One region of the Erwinia magellanica genome, then DNA from elsewhere that is predicted to be linked to it. Evidence: riboswitches for the same ligand, from Rfam matches in the RefSeq annotation. Region 1 holds a riboswitch; each other region holds the start of a gene.
The links. Region 1 has a riboswitch for thiamine pyrophosphate ahead of thiB (thiamine ABC transporter substrate binding subunit). Riboswitches for the same ligand answer to the same signal wherever they lie in the genome.
Positions count from the first base shown of each region.

Region 2: linked by a shared signal. The riboswitch ahead of thiM (hydroxyethylthiazole kinase) and the one ahead of thiB (thiamine ABC transporter substrate binding subunit) in region 1 are both predicted to bind thiamine pyrophosphate.
Region 3: linked by a shared signal. The riboswitch ahead of thiC (phosphomethylpyrimidine synthase ThiC) and the one ahead of thiB (thiamine ABC transporter substrate binding subunit) in region 1 are both predicted to bind thiamine pyrophosphate.

Region 1 covers NZ_JBCHVC010000003.1:141,454-144,662, reverse strand. The annotation lists gene thiP (thiamine/thiamine pyrophosphate ABC transporter permease ThiP) at 1-678, opposite strand, end outside; gene thiB (thiamine ABC transporter substrate binding subunit) at 654-1,637, opposite strand; TPP riboswitch at 1,679-1,785, opposite strand; gene sgrR (HTH-type transcriptional regulator SgrR) at 1,821-3,209, opposite strand, start outside.
Region 2 covers NZ_JBCHVC010000001.1:467,139-470,347, forward strand. The annotation lists gene AAH450_RS02130 (hypothetical protein) at 1-111, opposite strand, end outside; gene AAH450_RS02135 (hypothetical protein) at 122-895, opposite strand; TPP riboswitch at 1,609-1,705, shown strand; gene thiM (hydroxyethylthiazole kinase) at 1,741-2,526, shown strand; gene thiD (bifunctional hydroxymethylpyrimidine kinase/phosphomethylpyrimidine kinase) at 2,523-3,209, shown strand, end outside.
Region 3 covers NZ_JBCHVC010000010.1:19,374-22,582, forward strand. The annotation lists gene thiC (phosphomethylpyrimidine synthase ThiC) at 1-1,515, opposite strand, end outside; TPP riboswitch at 1,604-1,704, opposite strand; gene rsd (sigma D regulator) at 1,826-2,332, opposite strand; gene nudC (NAD(+) diphosphatase) at 2,414-3,187, shown strand.

The DNA of each region.
Region 1 (3,209 bases):
AATGGTGGTGGCCTGGGGGCCGCCGCCCAGCGACAGCACGGTAGCAAAACTGGCAAAGCAAAGCATAAAGACCAGCGCGCTCGCAGGCAGGATCTGCCGCCGCAGCCAGGGCCACTCCACCACGCTGAAATGGTTCCAGCCCCGCATGCCCAGCTGCGCAGCCAGCTGACGCTGCCCGACAGGGATCTGCTCCAGCGCCTGCAAAAGCAGACGGGTAGCCAGAGGCAGATTAAAGAAGATATGCGCCAGCAGAATGCCTTGCAGGCCGTAAGGGGTAAAAGTGTACGGAATGCCCAGTAATGCGCAGAGATCCGCCAGCCAGCCAGTACGCCCGTAGACGCTGAGAAGACCAAAGACCGCCACCAGCACTGGCAGCACCAGCGTCATTGCGCAAAGCCGCAGCAGCGTCTCTCTGCCGGGAAAGCGTCGACGATAAAGCGCGCGGGCAAGGGGGATGGCAGGCCCCACCGCCAGCATGGCGGAAAGCAACGCCTGCCAGAAAGAGAAACGCAGCACGTGCCAGAGATAGTCATCCTGCCAGAGGGCACCCGGATCGATCTCCGGTGCGCTGCCCCAGAGCGCAGCAAAGGCCAGCAGGGCCACAGCCACCAGCAGCGAGGCTGCCAGCGTGCCGGGCACCAGCCAGCCGGCAATCAGCGGCTGACGGCGCGTTGCCATGCATTAATCCATTGGCTGCGCTGGCTGGCGACTTCTTGCGGCGTGTACTGTAGCGAGAGGGCGGGCACAGTTAACGTATCAAACCCGGCAGGCAGCGTACTTTTGACCACAGGATACATCCAGTTACCGGTTGGAATGCTCTGCTGGAACGGCTTTTCCAGCATAAATTTCATAAACTTCTGCGCCAGTTCAGGCTGCCTGCTGGCCTTGAGCTGCCCGGCTACCTCTACCTGCAAGTAGTGACCTTCACTGAAGTCAGCGGCCGCATACTGCGCTTTTTTCTCTTCAATCAGATGATAAGCCGGAGAAGTGGTGTAGCTCAGCACCATATCACCTTCCCCTTTGAGGAACAGGCCGTAAGCCTCGCTCCATCCTTTGGTCACGGTGACCGTTTTCTTCGCCAGCTTCTGCCAGGCTTCCGGCGTCTGGTCGCCAAATACTTTCTGCATCCACAGCAGCAGCCCCAGGCCTGGGGTACTGGTGCGGGGATCTTCATAAATCACCTTGATTGGGCGATCGGTTTCGATCAGCTCCTTCAGGCTTTTGGGCGGGTTTTGCAGTTTAGTTTTGTCATAGATGAAGGCGAACCAGCCATAGTCGTAAGGCACGAAGGTTTTATCATGCCAGCCGCCCGGCAGGGTTGTCTGGCTGGTATCCACCTGGCTTTGCGTAAACAGGCCGGTTTTCTCTGCGGCATCCAGCAGATTATTATCCAGACCCAGCACCACATCCGCTTTACTCTTCTTTCCTTCCATCCGCAGACGGTTCAGCAGCGAAACGCCATCTTCCAGCGCAACATATTTCAGTTCGCAGCCGCAGTTGGCTTCAAAGGCTTTTTTAATGGCGGGGCCAGGACCCCAGTCGGCAGAAAAGGAGTCGTAGGTATAAACGGTTAAAACGGGTTTCGCCGCGAAAACGGGCGCGCTGAGCAGCAGCAGAGGCAGTACTTTTTTTAACACTTTGCGTTCCTTAAAGGTGAGAGGTCGCAAAGGATCTGAGTGGGCAACACACTCTCAAATCCCTACGCCGGCATTATCCGGATCAGGTTCGACGGGTCTGTCTCAGCATTAGCGATGAAACACCGCTAACGCACCCCGTTGAGAACGGTTCATTCTAGTGATTTCCCGGCTTTAGCGAAAGCCTCATGATTCCGGCGGCGCAAACCAGGCAGATTTAAAGTCAAACCAGCCGAGGGTATTCATCCTGACGCCGCGCATGCTGCGCTGGCCTTCCAGCAGCAGCCAGTGGTGGAACAGCGGATGCAGGGTCCAGGTGTTGATAAGCTGCTGACTCCACTCTGCCAGCGGCAGTTTCTGCTCACGCCAGCGCCTGGCATCCTGCTGCCAGTCCAGCGTTACGCAGTGATGAATCAGCGGAATTTCATACAGCAGCGCAAACAGGGAAAACTCCAGCGGCAGCGTGAAGTTGGCGCTGCCAAGCCAGATATCGCTTTCCGCTTCGCCACGGTGCCAGATATCATAATCTACCTGCCGGGTTATCAGCTCCACGCCCTGTTCCGCCAGCAGAGGACGCAGCGCATTGGCAATGCCCTGATGCTCAACGTGGTCGTTATACCAGGTCAGGGTCAGCGTGGTCAGTCCGGCGGGTTTAGCTGGCGTATTTACCTCCCGACGATGATGCCAGCGCGGCAGGAGTCCCCAGGCAGGAAACCAGTAGCGCTGGTAGCCGGGACCCGCCTGGTTCAGCAGGGCGATAGGGTTGAAAAGCATGCTGACCCAGCGTCGCACCTCTTCATTCCGCCCCAGGGAAGAGCGCTGGTCAAACAGTAAAAAATAGCACCCTTCCTCCAGGCGGCTCTCTTCTGATTTCTCCTCCAGGCTGCTGCCCTCCAGCTTCACGCCGGAATAGACCAGCTCTTCACTGATTTCCGGTAAGACCCAGATATTGACCTCATCGATCAGCGCGCGGAAGCCGAAATAGTCATCAAAAGCCTGGATCCTGAGCTGGGAAGGCTGATTGCGTACCACGGCATAGGGGCCGGTTCCTACTGGCTGTCGGGCGAAATCTGGCAGGGATTGCCACTCTCGCGGCAGGATCATGGCGCTGACGCTACCCAACAGCCAGGGCAGCCAGTTATCGGGCTGATGCAGGGTAATATCCAGCGTCCAGGGCGCTGAAGAGGTGATCTTATCGAAATGAGAAAACAGCGGCTGGGGTTTTAAACGCTCAAGCGTGGCGATGATATCGTCCGTTTCCAGTTCACGGCCATGATGAAAATGGATAGCGGGGCGCAGGTAGAAGCGCCAGTGCAGCGGTGTGATCGGCTGCCAGTGGTGGGCGATATCGGGTTCGATTTCCCCATTTTCCTCGTTTATTCGCGTCAGGCTGCTGAAAATCTGCCGGGCCAGGTGCGTTTCCGAGCGCCGTAACGGCGTGCCGGGTGCCAGATTAAGCAGCGACCGATAATAGAGCACGCGGAGGATATGCTTTCCCTGGCGAAAACTGCGGCCAAGATGAGAGAGCAGCATGCTTCTGACCGCTTTTTTATCGCCAACCAGCGGTACCAGCTG
Region 2 (3,209 bases), on a different contig from region 1:
AATCACTTCATTATTAACAACAAAAGGCTTCTCTATTTTTCCAGCAGGAGTCACAGCGAATGATTTAATTGAAGCACATAGTAGAAGTACTGCAATTGAATATTTTTTCACTTTCATTCCCTTATTGAATATTGACACTTAAAACTTCGCCAGTATTAGCATTGAACGTACAGGAGTACTCCACGTTTTTAAATGCACCAAAACCATTTTGAGCCTGTGCCCGATGTCCGTAGAGAGTGAATAACTTCCTGTTTTTGTCATACCAACCATATGAAGAGAACTTAGGTTGAGTAATTCCATCAGTCCATTTAAATTGATATCGTACTGACTTTTCGACTGCAATCTTACACGCATAATCCCCACCCTCATGTTTCGATGCGTAGCAATAAGCATCTTCAAAACATTTAGCCTTTTCTTGTTTTTCCTTTTGTTCTTTCTCTGCTGCAAGTACTGCATCTTGAGCCGCCTTTTCTTCTGCTTTAATTCTTTGCTCTTCTGCAAATTTGGCATAATCAGCAATATTTGTAATATTATTTTCACGAGCAATGGCAAACTCTTTACCGTCCTTAAAACCCAATTTTTCGGCTCTGGATTCATCGCTCGAAGATCTGGCAATACTTGCGACAATAGCGAGCAGTACTATCAGTACCGGGATCGTATAATGATTAATAAATTTGTAAGGTAAGTACTTCGCTTTCAGGGTTCCAAATGTCAGTACTGCCCAGCCTATAGCGATAATACCCGCCCCAAGCTGGCAAATTCCGGCAATCAAAAGCATCACTACTGACCAAAAACCAGTACCAGCGGCAAAAATATCACCAAATTTTTCCAGTGCTGCCAGGCAAAGGAATATTCCCCAAATTGCATAACCTCCCAATACTGCGACTTTCTTCACTGTTCTGTATCTCCTGTACATAGTTTAAGACCAAATAACATGCACTTAAAGCAATTATTTGCAGGCAGAAAGGATACCATGCACACCCCAAATGATCGATTAAAACGATCAATAAATGAATATCAATCGATATAATCTATTAATGGCTATTAATCCTCGCTAAATCAATAGGTGAAAACGATCAGTACTCTTTCAGTACTGAACCAGAATCAGGAGAACAGGCACAGAATGCCGCTTAAAGGCACTTAAAGAGCCTTTGGAGGGCTTTTGTCGCTTATGATTAGAGGAAGTACTGTTTTTAGATGGAATCGACTACTGGGGCTTCCTGTGCGTTTTGTCGGAAACCCCAACATAGGGGGATTGATCGGATCGGGTTTCGCTCCGCTCTGTGCAGTACGATTATGTCTGTGAGTGGAGCTATACAGAAATTATGTAAGCACTCGAATAATAAGGGGTTATGTACTAATGACAGGTGTAAAAAAGCGATTTGCTTCTCTCTGCCAGTTACCGCAGGGAACGCAGGGAACGCAGCGGAAGAAGTAAATTCAGCGAACAGTACTCGCTTGTCGGGTACTGCTTAATTGCTTTATCTATATATAACAATTAGATAGCTATCAAGTACTCAGTACAGCGTGAAAATGTAATATTCATAAGATCAATCTTGTATCAGCACGTGACTTGGCTTAACCTACTAATTGATAAAGAAATGTAATCTACATGACTCGGGGTGCCCTTCTTTGTGAAGGCTGAGAAAAACCCGTCGAACCTGATCTGGATAATGCCAGCGTAGGGAAGTCAGATGCCTGACCGCATCGCCTTCTTGATCGCCGGTTGGGAGCTTTATTATGATCCAACCTCACACCTTCACGGCGGCAGACGCCGTCGCCTCTCTCGATCTTTTCCGCGAAAAATCGCACCTGATCCACTGCCTCACCAACGATGTGGTGCAAACCTTTACTGCCAATGTTCTGCTGGCGCTGGGCGCATCACCGGCGATGGTGATCGATCCTCAAGAAGCAGAACAGTTCAGCGCCATTGCGGATGCGGTGCTGATAAATGTGGGGACGCTGACCCACTCCCGAAGCCACGCCATGCTGGCGGCAGTGAAAGCGGCAGGCCAGGCGCAGCGCCCCTGGACGCTGGACCCGGTAGCCGTCGGGGCGCTGACGTTTCGTAGCGACTTCTGCCAGCAACTGCTGGAGTACCGGCCTGCGGCCATTCGGGGTAACGCCTCTGAAATCATGGCTCTGGCAAGGCAGGCGGTGACAGGACGCGGGGTAGACAGCCTTCATCACTCCTCCGCAGCGCTGGAAGCGGCTTCGCTGCTCGCTTTGTCTACGGGCGCGATCGTCGCGGTGACAGGCGAAACGGATTATGTTACCGATGGCGCACACGTGATGGCGATCCCCGGCGGTTCAGCACTGATGACGCGTGTGGTGGGAACCGGCTGCGCCCTTTCAGCCGTGGTGGCTGGCTTCACGGCACTGCCTGGCGACAGGTTGGTGCACGTTGCCAGTGCCTGCCGGGTGATGAGCCTGGCGGGAGAGCGGGCAGCGAGTGCCGCCAGCGGGCCTGGCAGTTTTGTTCCTCTGTTCCTCGACCAGCTCTACAGTCTGGAGGTGCAGGCATGAAGCGCATCAATGCCTTAACCATAGCAGGCACCGATCCGAGTGGCGGCGCAGGCATTCAGGCCGACCTGAAAACCTTTTCGGCACTTGGCGTCTACGGTACCAGCGTGATCACTGCGCTGGTGGCGCAGAATACGCAGGGCGTGCAGTCGGTCTACCGCATCGAGCCAGATTTTGTCGCTGCTCAGCTTACCTCTGTGCTGAGTGATGTCCGCATCGACAGCGTGAAAATCGGTATGCTGGCGGAAGGCGATATCGTTGAGGCGGTGGCCGCAGGCCTGAAGTCAGCTGCCGTGCCCTGGATTGTGCTGGATACGGTGATGCTGGCAAAAAGTGGCGATCCTCTGCTCTCTTCCCAGGCGGTGAGTACGCTCCGGGAGATCCTGCTGCCTCAGGTTTCACTGATCACGCCCAATCTGCCCGAAGCCGCCGCCCTGCTGGAGTGTGACCCGGCGCAAACGGAAGAGGAGATGCGGCAGCAGGGCAGGGCCTTACTGGCGCTGGGCTGCAAAGCCGTGCTGATGAAAGGGGGCCATCTCAGCAATGAGGAAAGCCCGGACTGGCTCTTTACGCGTCAGCAAGAGCTGCGTTTTACTGCGCCCCGCGTAGCCACTAAACATACCCACGGCACAGGCTGTACTCTGTCGGCAGCGCTGGCGGCGCTTATACCACGGCACGGTAACTGG
Region 3 (3,209 bases), on a different contig from region 1:
CAGACCCAGATGCTCTTTTGGCGTGACGTAACAGAGCATGGCGCAGCCAAACCAGCCAATCATGGCGGCACCAATACCAGAGGTGATGTGATCGTAGCCCGGCGCGATATCCGTAGTCAGCGGGCCAAGGGTATAGAAGGGCGCTTCATGACAATGCTTCAGCTGTTCTGTCATGTTGCGGCGGATCATCTGCATCGGCACGTGACCAGGGCCTTCAATCATCACCTGCACGTCATACTCCCAGGCGATTTTGGTCAGTTCGCCCAGGGTATGCAGCTCCGCAAATTGCGCCTCGTCGTTGGCGTCCTGAACAGAGCCGGGACGCAGACCATCGCCCAGCGACAGCGAAACGTCATAGGCTGCGCACAGCTCGCAGATCTCGCGGAAGTGCTCATACAGGAAACTCTCTTTATGATGCGAAAGGCACCATTTCGCCATGATCGAGCCGCCGCGTGAAACAATCCCGGTCAGGCGCTTTGCGGTCATCGGGACATAGCGCAGCAGGACACCAGCGTGGATGGTGAAGTAGTCCACCCCCTGTTCAGCCTGCTCCAGCAGCGTGTCGCGGAAGATCTCCCAGGTGAGATTTTCCGCCACGCCATTCACCTTTTCCAGCGCCTGATAGATCGGGACGGTGCCAATGGGTACCGGACTGTTACGCAATATCCATTCGCGAGTCTCGTGAATATTCCGGCCAGTAGAGAGATCCATCACCGTGTCGGCACCCCAGCGCGCTGACCACACCAGCTTCTCCACCTCCTCTTCGATAGAGGAGCTGACGGCGGAATTACCGATATTGGCGTTGATTTTCACCAGAAAATTACGGCCGATAATCATCGGCTCAGATTCCGGGTGGTTGATATTGGCGGGGATAATGGCGCGTCCGGCGGCCACTTCCTGACGAACAAACTCAGGGGTGATATTTTCGGGCAGGCTGGCACCAAAGCTGTTGCCGGGATGCTGTTGTAACAGCACCTCGCCACGGATGCGTTCGCGCCCCATATTTTCGCGCAGAGCAATAAATTCCATCTCCGGCGTGATGATACCCAGACGAGCGTAATGAAGTTGGGTGACGCAGCGGCCAGCCAGCGCCTTGCGAGGGTGGGGAAGATGTTCAAAACGAAGATGATCCAGCCCTTCATCCGCCAGCCGTTGCTGTGTATAAACAGAACTGAGCTGCCCGATGGGTTGCGTGTCACCGCGTTCGTTAATCCACGCCTGACGCAAACGGGCCAGCCCGCGGTGTACATCAATTTTCGCTTCAGGATCGCCATAGGGGCCAGCGGTGTCATACACCGGCACCGGCTCGTTGGCTTCGAACAGGGGCTTATCTTTGCTGCCGCCGGTTTGGGTCGGGCTGAGCTGGATCTCGCGCATCGGTACGCGAATATCTTCGCGCGATCCGTTTAGCCAGATACGTCTGGAGTCAGGGAAGGCGGTGCCCTGAAGGGAATCGATAAATTGCTGTGCTTCTGCACGCTGTTCACGACGGGTTGGTTTTTTACTGGTAGACATAGCGCGTTCCTGAAAAAAGGGAATGTGCTTGCCTGGAGTTCGGAGGAGTAAGCGCAGGGTGTGAAAACGTACGGATCCACACCGTCACTGAATGTTTACTCTTGTTCCCTTCGCAGGTACTAACCTGATCAGGTTCCGCGGATCCCGAATAAACGGTCTCAGCCCCTAAGGGCACTCCGACAAGAAGAATTTTGCCGGACTCACGCGTCCGACAAAACAGGGTTGGTGAAAAAGTAACCTCACCTTGTAGTGCCCCTTCAGCATAGAGGGGCTTTTTTAAAACTACAAGGCTTTTACAAACTGATAACGTTTACGCCGGACGAGCCAGCGCGCCATCGTTAGCGGCTACCGGTTTATCTGCGCTTTTTTCCAGCGCCAGCTGAATAAACTTATCTTCCAGCGTAAAGCGGGCTTCCAGGGCTTCCCCGACTTCAGACAGGGCGTTCTGGAATTCCAGACAGTTATCATGGTCGATAGCGCCTTCCAGATGCGTGTCGTAAACCCGCATAATTGTTTCAGTGTTGGCCTGTAGCGAAGGGTAGATAATCGCCGCTTTAGCCAGCTGCTCGCTGCCTTCCAACTCTTCGATAAAGCGTTCGTAGACGGTGAAATGGCCAGTGGAAAGATAATCGACCAGGCCCTGGCAGAAATTGTCCAGTGCGTTTTCGTCGAGCGTAGTCAGCGATTCCTTGTTAGGCTTGATGCCAACCAGATGATAATAGGCAATCAGCAGCTGCCTGCGGGAGCGCAGACAGAAGTCTACCAGGTCGCTACATCCGCCAACGCGCGCGGTAAGGACTTCTAACTGGTTAAGCATGTGTGACTCCAGGTAAGTAATATTTCTGTCTAGCCCCAATCCAGTACTTCAAAATTCTGCATGTTGAGGATGAGCAAATTTATGCAACGTGAGATTTCAAGCTTAGACGTTGGCTGGTGGGTTGTCAGTCATGAACATAAACTTTGGCTGCCCAAAGGTCAATTACCCTACGGTAACGCAGAAGAAAATGGGCTGGTGGGATCTACAGGATCTTTGCTTGGTGAGTGGCAGGGGGATCCTGTTTATCTGATCTGTGAAAACCGCCCCCAGGAGATGGGATCTTTACGGCAGATCCTCGACCAGGATGTCGGGCTTTTCCAGCTGGCGGGTAAAGGGATCCAGCTGGCGGAGTTTTATCGATCCCACAAATGGTGCGGCTACTGCGGCCATAAGATGCATCACAGCAAAACGGAAAGAGCCTGCCTTTGCCAGCATTGCCGCCAGCGTTACTACCCGCAAATTGCCCCCTGCATCATTGTTGCCATTCGCCGGGGTGAAGAGATTTTGCTGGCCCAGCACACCAAACACCGTAACGGAATCTATACGGTACTGGCAGGTTTTGTTGAAGTTGGCGAGACGCTGGAAGAGACCGTCGCGCGTGAAGTGATGGAAGAGAGCGGCATTAAAGTGAAAAATTTGCGCTATGTCTCTTCACAGCCCTGGCCATTCCCGCAGTCGCTGATGATGGCCTTTATGGCCGATTATGACAGCGGCGAGATCCAGATCGACCCGAAAGAGCTGCTGGATGCGGGCTGGTATCGCTTTGATGCCCTGCCGCACTTGCCGCCAGCCGGAACGGTAGCACGCCGGCTGATTGAGGATACCGTTGCCCTCTGCCGCGCCGAAGCGGAATGAATGCTATACTGCGCGCCTGAAT